DNA from 4 places in the Tomitella gaofuii genome. Region 1 is predicted to be linked to each of the others. Evidence: riboswitches for the same ligand, from Rfam matches in the RefSeq annotation. Region 1 holds a riboswitch; each other region holds the start of a gene.
The links. Region 1 has a riboswitch for cobalamin ahead of metE (5-methyltetrahydropteroyltriglutamate--homocysteine S-methyltransferase). Riboswitches for the same ligand answer to the same signal wherever they lie in the genome.
Positions count from the first base shown of each region.

Region 1 (4,205 bases):
ATATCGACCGCGGCATGCGCGTGGACCCCGGCTCCGCGTACTTGAGGGCCGCGGCGGGCCGCCCCAACCTCACCGTCTGGACGGGGACGACGGTGCGGGCGCTGCGGATGTCGGCGGGCGCGGTGCGGGCCGTGCAGGTGCTCCGGGACGGCGGGTTGCTGGAGGTGCAGGCGTACAACGTGGTGCTGGCCGCGGGGGCCATCGAGACGCCGGCCCTGCTGTGGCGCTCGGGGATCGGCGATCCGCGGATGCTCGGCGCGGCCGCCGTGCACGCGCTGCCCGGGGTGGGGCGCGAGTTCTCCGACCACCCGGAGATCACGATCCCCTACAAACCGGCCCCGCCGGTCGGCGATCCGGTCTCGGGCGAGCGGGCCGCGCCACCGATCCTCGAGGCCTGCCTCAACCTCGATACCGGCGACGGTGCGGTGGAGATCCGCCCGTACACGGCGTCGTTCGGCGACGCGGTGCCCGGGAATCCGCCGATGCCGCCGGTGCTGGGCGCCGCGCTCATGGCGCCGTGGGGGAGGGGCCGGATGGTTCCGCACCCTGCCGACCCGTGCGGGGCGCCCCGGATCGAACACCACTATCTATCGGACCCGCGGGACGAGGCGGCCGCCGCGGCGGCGGTGGACCTGGCTCGCGGGCTGCTCGACGCGTCGGGGATGGGCACGCCGATCGACGGAATGCCGGCGAACCTGGGCACCTCGCAGCATCTCAGCGGCACGTGCCCGATGGGTACCGATCCCGGCACCGCAGTGGTGGATCCGCGTTGTCGCGTGCACGGGATCGGCGGGCTCTCCATCGCAGACACCTCGGTGTTCCCGCGCGTGCCCAGCCGGGGACCGCATGCCACGGCGGTGATGCTCGCCGAACGCGCGGCGGAGTTCGTCGCGTCCGGGCTCCGCGTTCCGTGACGGCCCGCCGGTGAAACGCCCGCTGCGCCGTCCGGCCGGTGCGCTCCTCAGCGCGGCCGGACGACCCGGTAGTCCGAGGTGTGCCAGAAGGCCCGCATGCTCGTGATCCGTGCATCGTCGTCGAAGGTCATGACGTCGATGGGGGTCACCTCGACGGTGCGCTCCGGCAGAGTCGTGGTGATGCGGAACCGGAACGCGGCGCTGTCGCCGGAGATGCGGCAGTCGAGCAGCTCGGATTCATTGCGGTAGCCGGCGGACTTCGCGTAGAAGTCGGCGATGTCGTCCCTCCCCCGGTGCGGCTCCGTGCCCACGGGGTCCTCCACCGTCGCGTCGGGTGCATACAGGGCGAGCACGGCGTCGGGGTCGGTGGCGCCGACGGCGTCGACGTAGGACTGGACTGTCGCGCGGATGGCATTGCGCTTCGCGGAATCGTCGACGGCCACTGTTCCTCCTGCATGCTGCGGCGGATGCTGTCACGCTCGACGTTATTCCAGGCGGGACGTGTTTGCGATGGACACGCCGGGGAACCAGCGGACGAATTCCGAGGACGATATTCCGCCGTCGGGTGTCGGCCGACCGGGTCCCGGTTGTATGCTGATCCGTGCAGCTGGTTCGTCCGGCCGGTCACGAGGAGCCCCGAAGGCCGAGCCGGACGTCGAAGCCCCGCGCCGCATCGGCGCAGGCGGTGAGAGGGAACCCGGTGGAAATCCGGGACTGTCCCGCAGCGGTGAGTGGGAACGAAACCCGCCATGGAGCACTGGGCGCACGCCCGGGAAGCGGTGGGCAGTAGGTGGCGGCGGTGTGCCGCGGGCCCGCGAGTCCGAAGACCTGCCGGTTGCGACGGGCACGCCGTGCCCGTCGGGCCACCGCCTCGGGGAATGGGCGTGTCGACCGGTTCGTGTCACAGTGCAGGACAACGTGCACGGTAGCGGGGCTGGGTGGGATCCACAGCCGGATCCGCGCCGCAGTCCGGTGCTGCCAGGGGCTCGAGGCGTGTGCGCGTACCGCCGGCGGTGGCGACATCGACGTTCGTACTGGAGATACACGTGGACACCACTTTCACCGCAACTGTCCTGGGTTCCCCCCGCATTGGGCCACGGCGAGAGCTCAAGAGGGCTGTCGAGGCCTACTGGGCGGGACGCATCGAAGCCTCCGAACTGCTGACGACGGGCGCGGGGCTGCGCGCGGACATGTGGGAGCAGCAGCGGGCCGCCGGTCTCGACGCGATTCCTGTCGGCACCTTCTCCCACTACGACCAGGTGCTGGACACCGCCGTCATGCTCGGAGCGCTGCCGGAGCGGGTCTCGGACATCGACGACCCGCTCGATCGCTATTTCGCGGCGGCCCGTGGCACCGGCACGGTGGCGCCGCTGGAGATGACCAAGTGGTTCGACACCAACTATCACTACCTGGTCCCGGAGATCACCCCGCAGACGCGATTCGCCCTGGATCCGTCCCAGCTTCTCGGTGAGCTCGCTGAAGCGCATGCGCAGGATGTGCCGGCGCGGCCCGTGGTGATCGGGCCGGTCACCTTCCTGCTGCTGTCCAAGAAGGTCGGCGGTGCAGGATCACTGCTGGATCGCGTGGACGAACTGCTGCCGTTGTATGCCGAATTGCTGGGTCTGCTCGCCCAGGCGGGTGCGGAGTGGGTGCAGATCGACGAACCCGCTCTGGCGGCCGACCGTACCGCCGACGAGATCGCCGTCGTACGCCGTGTGTACGACGAGCTCGCCGCAGTGGTGCGGCGTCCTGCGATCCTGGTCGCGTCCTACTTCGGGAGTCTGGGCGATGCGCTGCCGGCGCTCACGGCCACGGGGATCGACGGCATCGCCGTCGATCTGGTCGCCGGCGCGGACGCGCTCGCGGCGGTGCCGGGCCTGGCCCGCAAGCATGTGGTGGCCGGCGTGGTCGACGGGCGCAACGTGTGGCGCACCGACCTCGAGCGTGCGCTCGGCACGCTCGTCACGCTGCTGGGCAGCGTCGGCTCGCTGGCCGTGTCCACGTCGTGCTCGCTGCTGCACGTGCCCTACACGCTCGACGCGGAGACCGGCCTCGACGAGCCGCTGCGTTCGTGGCTCGCGTTCGGTGCGGAGAAGACCGTGGAGGTCGCGACGCTGGCGGCGGCCTTGCGTCAGGGGCGCGACGCCGTGGCGGACGCCGTCGACGAGGGCCGGGCCGCGGTGCGGTCGCGGCGCGAGGATCCGCGCCTGCACGACCAGTCGCTGCGCGCGCGGATCGACGCGCTGACCGCGGGGACGAGGGGAAGGGGTGGGGCCGACGCCCGCAGGAAGGCCCAGCGCGGACTCGGTCTGCCGTTGCTGCCGACCACGACGATCGGTTCCTATCCGCAGACGCGGGAAATCCGCGTCGCGCGGGCCGAGCTGCGCAAGGGTGTCATCGACGGCGCGGAGTACCGCCGCCGCATGCAGTCCCAGATCGCCGAGGTCGTTGCGCTGCAGGAGGAGCTGGGGCTGGACGTGCTCGTGCACGGGGAGCCGGAGCGCAACGACATGGTGCAGTACTTCGCCGAGCAGCTGGGCGGATTCTTCGCGACAGAGAACGGCTGGGTCCAGTCCTACGGCAGCCGGTGCGTGCGCCCGCCGATCCTCTACGGCGACGTGCGGCGGCCGGCGCCGATGACGACCGAGTGGATCACCTACGCCCAGTCGCTCACCGCCAAGCCCGTGAAGGGGATGCTCACCGGTCCGGTGACGATCTTGGCGTGGTCGTTCGTGCGTGACGACCAGCCGCTGGCGGAGACCGCGGACCAGGTGGCGCTGGCGATCCGGGACGAGACGGTGGACCTGCAGGCCGCGGGCATCAGGATCATCCAAGTGGACGAGCCGGCCCTGCGGGAACTGCTGCCGCTGCGGGCCGCCGACCAGCAGGACTACCTCGACTGGGCGGTGGGGGCGTTCCGCCTGGCCACCTCCGGCGTGGCCGACTCCACCCAGATCCACACGCACCTGTGCTATTCGGAGTTCGGCGAGGTCATCGGCGCCATCGCCGGGCTCGACGCGGACGTGACGTCCCTCGAAGCGGCCCGCTCGCACATGGAGGTGCTCGGCGACCTCAACGCGGTGGTTCGACCTGGGCGTGGGGCCCGGGGGTGTACGACATCCACTCGCCGCGCGTGCCGGGCGTCGACGAGATCGCGTCGCTGCTCACAGAGGCGCTGGCGGCGGTGCCGGCGGAGCGCCTGTGGGCCAACCCCGATTGCGGGCTCAAGACCCGCGGCGTGGCGGAGACCAAGGAGTCGCTGCGCAACCTCGTCGAGGCGGCGCGGAGCGT
Region 1 covers NZ_CP059900.1:1,485,372-1,489,576, forward strand. Annotated here, with positions in the region: gene mftG (mycofactocin dehydrogenase MftG) at 1-914, shown strand, start outside; gene H4F70_RS06980 (SgcJ/EcaC family oxidoreductase) at 962-1,357, opposite strand; cobalamin riboswitch at 1,581-1,764, shown strand; partial or broken gene metE (5-methyltetrahydropteroyltriglutamate--homocysteine S-methyltransferase) at 1,961-4,205, shown strand, end outside.

Region 2 (4,205 bases), 2.1 Mb from region 1:
GCGTGATGCGTCGAACCTGTGATGCCCGCGTAGGCCGCGACGGGGACCGCAGCCTTGGCAGCGGCGACGAGCTGTCCTATGGCCGAGGCGAATTCGTCCTCACCGCCGGATGTGTAGCAGGACCGGATACGGGTATGCATCGGCATGGGAAACCTTCCGGTTGCCGCACTCATCTGGTCGACTACCGGGGTCCGGGGTAGTTGCCTCCATGCTGCCAGCAACGGCGTGTCCTGTCAGCCGATTGCGATCGTGACGTCCGCACAACGCACTCGTCGAGCATCCCGCACGCGATGCCGACGCTCCGGTAGCGTTGGTCCGATGCGGCCGTGGCCTGCGAAGGCCGCGGGAATACACACGCCCTTGTCGGATGGAGACTGCTGATGCGCACAGGCTCGCCGGCTCTGCGGGCGTGTTCACGGTGACTCTTCCAGGCCCCGACGGCGACGAACCGCACCCGGATCGTGCAGGCATCGCGGAGGTGCGCGCGGCTATGGCCGCCGAGCTGCGCAGCGGCGCGGGCGGGACCGGGCCGCTCGCGGTGGTCTGCGACGCCTGCGCGCGGCTGTTGCCCGTCGACGGCGCCTCGGTTTCCGCCGGCGGCGGGATAGTCGGCGGAGGCATGCGCGAGGTGCTGTACGCCAGTGATGAGACGGCGGCGGCGATCGAGTCCGTGCACGACACCCTCGGCGAAGGACCCGCGATCGAGGCGTTCACCGAGCGCCGGCCGGTGCTGGTTGCGGACCTGTCCGCCGACGCCGCACGCGGCTGGCCGGTGTTCGCCGCCGAGATCGCCCGCCGCCCCGTGGGCGCGGTCTTCGCGTTTCCGCTGCACAGCGGCGCCGCAATAGCGGGCACGATGAGCCTGTACCGGCGCAGCCCCGGCTGGTTGACCCCGGCCGATCTCGCCACCACTTTGCGGCTGGTGGATCTGGCCACCGCGGCCCTGCTCGCAATAGCATTGGGAGATGAGCGCCTCGAAGACCTGTCATTGCCGCGGGCGGTGGTGCACCAGGCCGCCGGCATGCTCGTGTCCGCGCACCGCATCGGTGTCGACGAGGCGATGGCGCGCATGCGCGGACACGCCTTCGCCGCCGGCATCGACATCGCCGACGTCGCCGCCGAGATCACCACCGGACGCCTGCCGCCGGAGGCCATCACGCAGTGACCCGACACGCTCCCCGTACCGTTCGCCGTCGATCGTCAACGTCAGGACCCGCCATGGACATCCCCTCACCGCGCGGCCGCGAGTCGCGCCTCGTCGACGCATTCGTCGAGATGGCCGACACGCTCGTCGACGACTTCGACACAGTCGAACTACTGCACCGGCTCACCGAATACTGCGTCGAACTGCTCGGCGTCGCCGAGGCCGGGATGCTGCTCGCCGACCAACGCGGCAGCCTGCAACTGGTGGCATCGTCGGCCGAGCGCACCGAACTGCTCGAATTGTTCCAGCTGCAGGTCAACGAGGGGCCGTGCGTGGACTGCTTCCGCACCGGAAGCCCGGTGTCCGTGGCCGACCTGGCGGCGACCGCCGGCCGCTGGCCGACATTCACCCCGGAAGCACTCAGAGTCGGATACTGCAGCGTGCACACCGTGCCGTTGCGGCTGCGCGACCAGACCATCGGGGCGTTGAACCTCTTCGGCACGACCCCCGGCACATTGTCCGAGGCGGACCAGCATGTGGCCCGCGCGCTGGCGGAGACCGCCACGATCGGGATCCTGTCCGAGCGGGCCATCCGGCACGGGGAGGTGCTCACCGAGCAGCTCCAGACGGCGCTCAACAGCCGGGTGATCATCGAGCAGGCCAAGGGTGTGCTCGCCCACGCCGGGGATCTGCCCATCGACGAGACGTTCGCCGTGCTGCGCGACTACGGCCGCGCCCGTCGGACACGGCTGACCGACATCGCGCGGCAGCTCGTCACCGGCGCCCTGGACACCGCGGCGGTCCTGGACGCCGGCGAGCACGCACGCTGAGCCGGATCCTCCGACCCGCGTCTCCGACCGTCGCACTGCGGCTGCTGCTAGCATTCGCAGCATTGCTGGTCTGCCCGGTTCGGAAAGCTCCGAGCGCCGGGCGGGGCAAGAGGGAATCCGGTGTGAATCCGGAACTGGCCCGCAGCGGTATACGGGAACGACCGTCGTCAACAGCACTGGGAGCGCACACGCGTCCGGCGTGATGCCACTGGGAAGCGGCGACCATTAGGCCGTGCGTCAGCACACGCCCGTGAGTCCGAAGACCTGCCAGCACACCGCGCGGAGACCGCGTGCGGTGACCGACGGCGTCGAGGAGCACGCCGGGTCCGCCTCGCCGGCAGCCGTTGTGCGCCGGCGCGCCGCCCCGTGCCCTCACGCCTGGACCAGGCGAGGACACCGACGATGCTGGACACGGCACCATCCGCGCGCCGCCGCGGCGGCGTGACGCGCGGCTTCACAGCTCCTGCAATGCGCACTGCGGCCTGGGTGGCCGCCCTCACCGTGGTGCTCGCGGCGTCCGCGGTGGCGGCGGTGGGCATGGGCACCGTGCCCATCAGCTGGTCCGAGACCCTCCACTACCTGCACGCCTTCGTCACCGGCGACATCATCACGGCCGACGAGGTGACCCGGTACCGCATCATCGCCGACACCCGTCTGCCGCGCGTCCTGCTGGCGATCGTCGTCGGCGCGGGCCTGTCCATGGTGGGCGTGGCGGTGCAGGCGATGGTGCGCAATGCGCTCGCCGACCCGTTCGTCCTGGGCATCTCGTCCGGCGCCGCGGTGGGGGCCACCTCGGTGATCCTGTTCGGCACGCTCGCCGTGCTGGGAGCCGCGGCCGTCTCGCTGGCCGCGTTCGCCGGGGCCCTCGTCGCCACCGTCCTCGTCTACGTCGCGGCCCGCACCCGCGAGGGCCTGTCGCCGCTGCGCCTCGTCCTCACCGGCACCGCCATGGCCTACGGGTTCTCCGCCGTCACCACGGTGATGATCTTCGTGTCCCCCCGCGGCGAGGACGCCAAGTCGGTGATGTTCTGGCTGCTGGGCAGCCTGGCGTCGGCCCGCTGGTCGTCCCTGCCGATCGCCGCCGCGGTGACGGTGTGCGGCGGCCTGCTCCTGGCCGTGTGGTCGCCCAAGCTCAACGCGCTGGTCATGGGCGACGACGTCGCGAGCGGCCTCGGCCTGCACGCACAGCGCTTCCGCGTGTACTTGTTCGTGGTGTGCGCGGCGATGACCGGGACGCTGGTCGCGATCGTGGGGGCCATCGGTTTCGTCGGCCTCGTCGTGCCCCACGTGACGCGCATGCTCGTCGGCGCCGACCACACCCGCGTCCTCGCCGTCGCCCCGGTCCTGGGCGCGGTGTTCATGGTGTGGGCGGACGTGCTCAGCCGCACCGTCGTCGCCCCCGCGGAGCTGCCCATCGGCGCCATCACCGCGTTCGTCGGCGTGCCCACGTTCATCCTGCTCATGCGCGCCCGCCGCTACACGTTCGGCGGCACATGATCCGGCCCGCACCCCGCCGAGACCCATCATGGAAGGACGGCCGCATGGATCTGACCATCGAGGACCTCACCGTGGAGGTCTCCGCGAAGACACTGGTCCGCGACGTCGGCCTGAGCGCGCGCCACGGCGAGGTGGTCGGCCTCGTCGGGCCCAACGGCAGCGGCAAGTCGACGATCCTCAAGTGCTGCTACCGCGCGCTGCGCCCCACCGCGGGCCGGATCCTGCTGGGCGATGCGGACTTGCGGGGCATGACGATGCGGGAGAGCGCGCTGCGCCTGGCAGCCCTGAGCCAGCAGTCGAGCGTGGAGTTCGGCTTCACCGTCGACGAGGTGGTGGCCACCGGGCGCCTGCCGCACACCGGGCTGCTGGGCCGCGACGCGGCGGACGCACGCCAGGTCATCGTGGACGCGCTGCGCACCGCCGGCGCCGGGCACCTGTCCGGGCGGCCGTTCCTCGAGCTGTCCGGCGGGGAACGCCAGCGGGTGCTCATCGCCCGGGCCCTGGCCCAGCAGCCGCGGGTGCTCATCCTCGACGAGCCGACCAACCACCTGGACGTCAAGCACCAGATCGACGTGCTGCGCAGGGTGCGCGAGCTGGGGATCACCGTCGTGACCGCGCTGCACGACCTCAACCTGGCCGCGATGTTCTGCGACCGGATCCACGTGCTGGACCGGGGCGCCATCGTCGCGGCGGGCACCCCGCGCCAGGTGGTGACACCCGGCCTGGTGCGCGCC
Region 2 covers NZ_CP059900.1:3,538,122-3,542,326, forward strand. Annotated here, with positions in the region: gene H4F70_RS16445 (hypothetical protein) at 1-146, opposite strand, end outside; gene H4F70_RS16450 (GAF and ANTAR domain-containing protein) at 368-1,165, shown strand; gene H4F70_RS16455 (GAF and ANTAR domain-containing protein) at 1,219-1,974, shown strand; cobalamin riboswitch at 2,024-2,260, shown strand; gene H4F70_RS16460 (FecCD family ABC transporter permease) at 2,443-3,471, shown strand; gene H4F70_RS16465 (ABC transporter ATP-binding protein) at 3,516-4,205, shown strand, end outside.
Region 2: linked by a shared signal. The riboswitch ahead of H4F70_RS16460 (FecCD family ABC transporter permease) and the one ahead of metE (5-methyltetrahydropteroyltriglutamate--homocysteine S-methyltransferase) in region 1 are both predicted to bind cobalamin.

Region 3 (4,205 bases), 2.1 Mb from region 1:
GATTCCCCCGGCGTGTCGCGGGAAACGGTGCTCGGCTCGGGGGCTGCGGACCGGCAAGGTCCCCCCGGCGCACTACGGCCGCGCGGATCGTGGCCGGCAGGTGCACCGGTGCGGGGTCCGCGGCGGAGGCGCTCCGGCGTGCCCCCACGGTGCGGCCCACCGTCGTCCGGGCCCGCGAGCGCCGCCCCGCCGCCCCGCGGCCGGCGCGCTGCGCGGCCAGCAGCCGGGCGCGGAACGGTGCGCCGGCGGGGGCGAGCGCGCGCTCGGCAGGCGTGCCCGAATCGCGATCGGCATGGTCATCTGCACCGCCGTCGGTGCGGGGTCGCTGTTCCGCGGAGCCGTCGTCAGCCGGTTCCGGCGCCCCGCCGCCCGGGCCGTCGTCTTCAGGGCCCCCGTCCTCAGGGCCCCCGTCCTCAGGGCCCCCGCCCTCAGGGCCCCCGCCCTCAGGGCCGTCCCCGCCCTCGGGGCCCTCCCCGCCTTCTGGGCCGTCCTCGCCCGGTCCGTCGTCCCCGGTTCCGTCATCGCCGGGGCCGTCGGGGTCCTCCGCGTCGCCCATGCCGTCCAGGAGCTCGTCCAGGCGTTCGCCGTCGGTACCCGGATCGTCGAACGGGGCCCGGCGCCGGCGGTGCGGCAGGGTGAGCCGGGCTGCGGCGGCGATGTCCTCGCGAGTGACGCCGGTGCGGCCGCACCACGCGGCGTGCGCGGCGGCGGCCTTGGCCGTCACCAGGTCCGCGCGCATCCCGTCCACGTCGAATGCTGCGCACACCTCGGCGATCGCCGTGAGCGCCGCGTCGCCCAGCACCACCGATCCGACGCGCTCCCGGGCGCCGGCGATGCGCCGCGCCAGCTCCGACTCGGCGTCCGCCCACCGTGCGGCGAAGCCTGCCGGGTCGGCGTCGAAGGCCAGGCGCCGGCGCACGATCTCGGCGCGCACCGCGGCATCACGCGGCGCGGCCACGTCCACCGCCAGACCGAACCGGTCCAGCAGCTGCGGCCGCAGCTCGCCCTCCTCGGGATTCATGGTGCCCACGAGCACGAACCGCGACGCATGGCTGATCGAGACGCCGTCGCGCTCCACCGAGGTGCGGCCCATCGCGGCCGCGTCGAGCAGCAGGTCCACCAGGTGGTCGTGCAGCAGGTTGACCTCGTCGACGTACAGCACCCCGCGGTGGGCGCGCGCCAGCAGTCCGGGCTCGTACTCGGCGCCCTCACCAGAGAGTGCCTTGCCCAGGTGCAGCGACCCGGTGACACGGTCCTCTGCGGCGCCCACCGGCAGCTCCACCAGGCGCGCGGGGCCTGCCGTGGCCGGGGCGTCCGTGGCGTGCGGGCCGTCGGGGCAGGCGGGGTCCGGCGCGGCCGGGTCGCAGGCGAACCGGCAGCCGTCGACGGACAGGACCGGGGGCAGCAGCGCCGCCTGAGCGCGCACCGCCGTCGACTTCGCCGTGCCCTTCTCGCCGCGCACCAGCACCCCGCCGATCGCAGGCGAGACGGCGGTGAGCGTGAGCGCCAGCTGCAGATCGTCGGCGCCGACGAGGGCGCTGAACGGATAGACGTGCACTGTGGGACCTCCGCAGGCTTCCGCTGGGACGTGGTTCGCGGCTGCGGCGTGGGCGCTGCAGCCGGGCAGACGCACGAGGGCCGGTATTCGGACTTCCTGGTCGAGCGCCTCGGACCGCCTTCCCGGACCGGTGGTCCAGTGGCTGCACGGCGTGCGTGGTCGTCGGCTCCCAGGTCACCGCAGCGGGCCTGTGCCGGATTCGCACCGGCTTCCCGTTTACCCCCGCACGCCGTGACGGCCGCGGGGCACCTCCGGGCGAGCTGCCATCGACGACCCTAACCCCGCCGCGCCTGGAGCGCTCCACCGCGGTCTAGGGTTCTGCGCCATGGGTCCGGAGTCGAGGGTGCGGGTGACGGTGGTGGGCGTCGGAGCGGGCGGCTGGGCGAGCGTCGATCCCGCGGGGCGCGGCGCCGTGCACCGCGCGGACGTGCTGCTGGGCGGGCCGCGCCACCTGGCGATGGTGCCGGACGCCGCAGCGCCCGCCGCGATCCGCGAAACCTGGCCGTCGCCGCTGCTCGACGGGCTGGACGCGCTGCTCGAGCGGCACGACGGCAGGAACGTCGTCGCGCTCGCATCGGGTGACCCGATGGTCTCCGGCATCGGGTCCACGCTGGTGCGCCGGCTGGGGCCGGATGCGGTGCGCGTGCTCCCGGCGGTGTCGTCGGCGGCGCTGGCCCGCGCGCGGATGAGCTGGCCGGCCGAGGGCTGCGCGGTCGTGACGCTGGTGGGCCGCGGCACGGACCGCCTGCGCCGGCACCTGGCGCGTGGGCGGCGGCTGATCGTGCTCACAGGGGACGCCGACGGCCCTGCGGCCGTGGCCCGGGTGCTCGTCGACGAGGGCTTCGGCGCGTCGGCCATGACGCTGCTGGCGGAGCTGGGCGGGCCGGCGGAATCGCGGCGCGACGGTACCGCGGACGGCATGCTCGGCGTCGACGGTGCCGCGCTGGGGCTGGTGTGCGTCGAATGCCGTGGCGCGCGGGGATATTCGCGTGCCCCCGGGCTGCCCGACGACGCCTTCGAGAACGACGGGCAGCTGAGCCGCCGGCCGATCCGCGCCGCCGCGGTGAGCGCCCTCGCCCCGCGGCCCGGGGAGCTGCTGTGGGACGTAGGGGCGGGGGCCGGGTCGGTGGGCATCGAGTGGGCGCGCGGAGCCTCCGGGTGCCGGGCCCTCGCCATCGAGCGCGACGCGGGCCGGGCGGATGCGGTCCGCCGCAACGCCGCGCGACTGGGAGTGCCGGATCTTGTCACCGTCGTGGAGGGCGCCGCCCCGGACGCGCTCGCGGGCCTGGAGCGGCCCGACGCGGTCTTCGTCGGCGGCGGCGGCAGCCGTCCCGGGGTCCTCGAGGCGTGCTGGGCGGCGGTGCCGGCGGGCGGGCGATTGGTCGCGCACGCGGTGACCCTGGAGACGCAGGCCGTACTGGCCGAGTGGCACCGCGCGCACGGCGGTGAACTGCTTCGGTACGCGGTGGACGTGGCCGGTCCCATCGGCGCGTTCACCGGGTGGGAGCCGATGCGCCCGGTGGTGCAGTGGTGCGGCGTGAAACCAACGGCGGCGGAATCGAAGCAGGATCCGGAGGAAGGGGACCGGTCATGACAGTGCACTTCGTGGGGGCGGGCCCCGGCGCCGCCGACCTGCTCACCTTGCGGGCAGTGGACCTGCTGCGCGCCGCGCCCGTCGTGCTCTACGCGGGCACCTACCTGGACGACGCGGTGCTCGCGCACTGCCGCGACGGCGCCGCGCTCATCGACACCCAGGGCCTGGACCTGGACGCGATCATCGGCCACCTCGTCGACGCGCACCGGCGGGGACTCGACGCGGTGCGGATGTGCTCGGGCGACCCGTCGGTGTATTCGGCGCTCACCGAGCAGACCCGGCGGCTCGACGCGGCCGGCGTGCCCTGGGACGTCACCCCGGGGGTCCCCGCCTACGCCGCGGCCGCCGCTGCCCTGGGCGCCGAGCTCACGGTGCCCGGCGAGGTGCAGACGGTGGTGCTCACCCGCACCCGCGCGCGGTCCACCCCCATGCCGGAAACGGAATCCCTGCAGCGGGTGGCGGGCCTGCGGGCATCGTTGGTGCTGCACCTGGCGATCACGCGGGTGCGGGAGCTCGCCGCCGAGCTCACCGCCGAGTACGGCGCCGACTGCCCGGCCGTCGTCGTCGCCCACGCCTCGCGGCCGGGCCAGGTGGTGCTGCGCGGCACGCTCGCGACCATCGCCGGCATGGTCGAGGCCGAGGGGCTGCGCCGCACCGCCGTCATCATGGTCGGCCGGGCGATGGACCGGGGCGCGGCGGCCGCCTGCGGGCTGGACTCGCACCTGTACGACCCGCGGCGGGCGCGCGGCTGATCCGGTCCCGCATCAGGGGCTAGGCTCCGGGGTATGGCACGACCCACCCGCTGGTTCAGCGAGACCTCCGACGGCCACTCGCAGTGGTACATCGAACGCTTCCGCGCCATGGCGGCCCAGGGCGCCGACCTCGCCGGCGAGGCGCGCCTGATCGACGCCATGGTGCCCCGTGGTGCCCGCGTCCTCGACGCCGGCTGCGGCCCGGGCCGCCTCGGCGGCGAGCTCCACACCCGAGGACACGAGGTGGTGGGGGTGGATGTGGACCCGGCGCTCATCGCGGCGGCCGAACAGGACCACCCGG
Region 3 covers NZ_CP059900.1:3,732,039-3,736,243, reverse strand. Annotated here, with positions in the region: gene H4F70_RS17340 (VWA domain-containing protein) at 1-1,558, opposite strand, end outside; cobalamin riboswitch at 1,620-1,826, opposite strand; gene cbiE (precorrin-6y C5,15-methyltransferase (decarboxylating) subunit CbiE) at 1,884-3,152, shown strand; gene H4F70_RS17330 (cobalt-precorrin-4/precorrin-4 C(11)-methyltransferase) at 3,149-3,904, shown strand; gene H4F70_RS17325 (methyltransferase domain-containing protein) at 3,938-4,205, shown strand, end outside.
Region 3: linked by a shared signal. The riboswitch ahead of H4F70_RS17340 (VWA domain-containing protein) and the one ahead of metE (5-methyltetrahydropteroyltriglutamate--homocysteine S-methyltransferase) in region 1 are both predicted to bind cobalamin.

Region 4 (4,205 bases), 2.1 Mb from region 1:
GAGGCCCAGCGCGGACCGCAGCCCCGGGAGCGCGTGCGCGGTGCCGCCCCACACCTGCGCCGCGCGCAGCATCGACAGCACCAGGTCCACGCGCTGGCCCGGATCCGGCGCCTGGCCGAGCACGTGCAGGCCGTCGCGGATCTGCGCGTCCTTGATCTCGCACAGCCAGCCGTCGACGTGCAGCAGCATGTCGTCGAACGCCTCGCCCTCGAGCTCCTCGTCGATGCCCAGGTCCTGGTCCATCTTCGCCGCGCGCAGCAGCGTCCAGATCTCCTGGCGGATCGCCGGCAGCTTTCCCGGGTCCATCGCTGAGATGTTCTGGTGCTCGTCCAGCAGCTGCTCCAGGCGGGCGATGTCGCCGTAGGACTCGGCGCGCGCCATCGGCGGGATGAGGTGGTCGACGATGGTGGCATGTGCGCGGCGCTTCGCCTGTGCGCCCTCGCCCGGGTCGTTCACCAGGAACGGGTAGATCATCGGCAGGTTCGCCAGCGCCGCGTCGGTGGCGCACGCGGCCGACGGCGCCGCGTTCTTGCCGGGCAGCCACTCGAGGGAGCCGTGCTTGCCCAGGTGCACCACCGCGTGCGCGCCGAACCCGCGCTCGACCCACTTGTACGCGGCCAGGTAGTGGTGGCTGGGCGGCAGGTCCGGGTCGTGGTAGATCGCCACCGGGTTCTCGCCGAACCCGCGCGGCGGCTGGATCATGAGCACCACGTTCCCGGCGCGCAGGGTGGCCAGCACGATGTCGCCGCCGTCCGCGGCGTCGCCGGACTCGTCGACGAACAGCGTGCCGGGCGCCTCGCCCCACGCCGCGCGCATGGCGCCGGTGAGGCCGTCCGGAAGCTCGGCCGTCCACTCGCGGTACTGCCCCGCAGTCACACGCACCGGGTTGCCCGCCAGCTGTGCGGCGGTGAGCCAGTCCTCGTCCTGCCCGCCCGCGTCGATCAGCGCGTGGATGAGCCGATTGCCGGCCGCCGTGTCGTCGCTTTCGGGGCCGTCAGGTCCGTCCGCGCCGTCGAGGGCGAGCCACGGGCGCTCGGACTCCTCGCCCAGGTCGTACCCGGCCGCGGCGAGCGCGCGCAGCAGACGCACCGCGGAGACCGGGGTGTCCATGCCGACGGCGTTGCCCACCCGCGCATGCTTCGTCGGGTAGGCCGAGAGCATCACCGCGATCCGCCGCTCGCCCACCGGCACATGCCGCAGCCGGGCGTGGGCGGCCGCGATCCCCGCCACCCGTCGGCACCGCTCCGGGTCGGTGACGTACCGGGGCAGGCCGTCGTCGTCGAACTCCTTGAACGAGAACGCGGTGGTGATGATGCGACCGTCGAACTCGGGCACCGCGATCTGCGAGGCCGCGTCCATCGGCGAGACGCCCTCGTCGGACCCGGCCCAGGTCTCGCGGTCCCACGTCAGGCACAGCCCCTGCAGGATCGGGATGTCGAGCGCGGCCAGGTCGTCGACGTCCCACACCTCGTCGTCGCCGCCGGCCTGCGCGTGCGCGGGGCGCGTGCCGCCCGCCGCCAGCACCGTGACCACCAGCGCGTCCAACGTGGACAGCGCCTCGAGCAGGTCGGCGGGCGGGGTGCGCAACGACGCGCAGAACACGGGCACCGGCTCGGCGCCCTGCTCCGCGACGGCCCGGGCCAGGTCGGTGACGAACCGCCGGTTGCCGCTGACGTGATGGGCCCGGTAGTACAGGATCCCGACCCGCGGGCGGTCGCCGTCCGGGGCCGCGGCGCCGGGAGCCCGCCACTCGCCCAGTCCCCACTCGGGCAGTTCCCGCGGCGGCGCGAAACCCTCGCCGGTGAGCAGCACCGTGTCGGTGAGGAAGGCGTGCAGCTGGGCGAGGTTCTCCGGCCCGCCGAAGGCCAGGTACCGGTGCGCCTCCGCCGCGGTGCCGACGGGAACCGTCGAGTGCCCCATCAGCTCCGCGTCCGGGGCCTGCTCGCCGCCGAGCACCACCACCGGGACGCCCCGTGCCAGCACCGCGTCGAGCCCGTCCTGCCAGGACCGGGCGGAACCGAGGATGCGCACCACCACCAGCGCGGCGCCGTCGAGCAGCCTGTCGAGCGAGCCGGGCCCGGTGCCGGCGACGTCGGTGCGCGCGGGATTGCCCAGCGCGAAACCGGCGCCGGAGGCGCGTGCGGACAGCAGGTCGGTATCGGACGTGGACAGCAGTGCGATCCGCGTCATGGCAGCCGCCAGGACATGTCGATTCTCCAAAACCCTCGTGGACACAATCAGGCCACGGTCGGTCTCCTGGCTTACGGATCGACGCCCCGCGCACGACCTTCCCAGGCGCTGCGCGCCCAGTGGTCCCCGCCGCCGTGGCATGCACCCGGGCGGCGGGGGAGTCCGCGGGACTCCCCGATGACAGTGGCGAGGGCCGCGCCGGATTCACACCGGCTTCCCGTTCACCATGGCTTCGATGAGCGTAAACCACGCCGTCCAGGCGCCTGCACGCCTGTGCCACTATGTGCCGGTGCTCCCTCCCCCTCCCCGGTCCGGCGCGGCCGACCGCTGCCCCGGACTGCTGCGCCCGCACCACGCCGACGACGGCGCGCTGGTGCGGCTGCGCGTGCCCGGGGGTGCGCTCACCGCAGAGATGTTCGCAGCTTTGCGAAGCGTTTCCGACGAGTTCGGCGATGGACGGATTCACCTCACTTCGCGCGCCAACGTGCAGTTGAGAGCCTTGCCGACCGGCCCCGACGGTCAGCTGCCCGGTCGGATCGTCGACGTTCTGCGAACGGCGGGTCTGCTGCCCTCGCCGCGCCACGAGCGGGTGCGCAACATCGTCTGCTCGCCCCTGTCCGGGATCGCCGGCGGCCGCGCGGACGTGCGCGGGCTCGCCGGCGCACTCGACCGCACCCTGTGCGCGGACCCCGGGCTGGCCGCGCTGCCGGGGCGTTTCCTGTTCGGCATCGACGACGGCCGCGGCGACGTCGCGGGGATGGGCTGCGACGTTCTCGCGCTCGCCGAAACTCCCGGGCGCGCCCGCATCGTCGCCGGCGACCTGGCGGGCCCGGCCGTGCCGTTGCACGCGGTGCCCGGCGCGCTCATCGCCCTCGCACGGGGATTCGCCGGTGCCGCCGACGGGCGCTGGCGGGTGCGCGAACTCCCCCGCCGCGGGGCGGAACTCCTCGACGGTCACGCCACCGGAACACTGCCGTACGCCCCCGCGCCCGCGATGGCGTACGGTGCGCTTCCCGGCGGGGCGCTGTCGGTGCTGGCGCCGCTGGGCGTGCTCACCCCGGAGCAGGGCGACGCGCTCGCCGCTGCGGCCGGCGGCGACGGAACGCTCATCGTCACGCCATGGCGCGGGATCGTCGTGGTGCCGCAGGAGGCCCCCCGGTGCGGCGCGCTCGCCCGGCTCGCCGACTCCGGCCTGGCGACCACGGCCGACTCCCCGTGGACCCGGGTCACCGCGTGTGTCGGCGCCCCCGGCTGCGCCAAGTCCGCCGGCGACACCCACGCGGCCGCCCGGGCCGCGGCCGCCGGCCCGCCCGGCCAGGTCTCATCCGGCCCCTTCCAGACCCTCCCAGCCCACGTCACCCTCCCCGTCCACGTCGTCGGCTGCCCCCGCGCATGCGGCGCACCGCGCGGCCCCCACACCCTCCTCCAGTTAGGGAGCAGAAAGTGACCCAGTCCCACGTGATCCGGCGTCCCACCCGCAGGTACGACTACGTCGCCGACGGCGCCGGAATCTACGCGCGCTCGTTCGCCACCATCCGCGCGGAGACGGACCTGCGCCGCATCCCCGCCGACGCCGAGAAGGTGGCGGTGCGCATGGTGCACGCCGCCGGCCAGACCGACCTGACGCGCGACCTCGACATCGCGCCCGGCCTCGTCGCCGCCGCCCGCAGCGCCTTGCGCGGCGGCGCGCCGATCCTGTGCGACGCGCACATGGTGGCCTCCGGCATCACCCGGAAACGACTGCCCGCAGGCAACGACGTGGTGTGCACGCTGCGCGACGAGCGGGTGCCCCCGCTCGCGGCCGAGTGGGGCACCACGCGTTCCGCCGCCGCCGTTTCGCTGTGGGCGGATCGGCTCGCCGGCGCCGTCGTCGCCGTCGGCAACGCCCCCACCGCGCTGTTCCACCTGCTCGAGCTGCTCGACGACGGCGCCCCGCCGCCCGCCGCGATCGTCGGCATCCCCGTCGGCTTCATCGGCGCGGCCGAGTCCAAGCGCGCCCTCGCCGACCACCTCGC
Region 4 covers NZ_CP059900.1:3,724,480-3,728,684, forward strand. Annotated here, with positions in the region: gene cobN (cobaltochelatase subunit CobN) at 1-2,190, opposite strand, end outside; cobalamin riboswitch at 2,230-2,434, opposite strand; gene H4F70_RS17305 (cobalamin biosynthesis protein CobG) at 2,426-3,637, shown strand; gene H4F70_RS17310 (precorrin-8X methylmutase) at 3,634-4,205, shown strand, end outside.
Region 4: linked by a shared signal. The riboswitch ahead of cobN (cobaltochelatase subunit CobN) and the one ahead of metE (5-methyltetrahydropteroyltriglutamate--homocysteine S-methyltransferase) in region 1 are both predicted to bind cobalamin.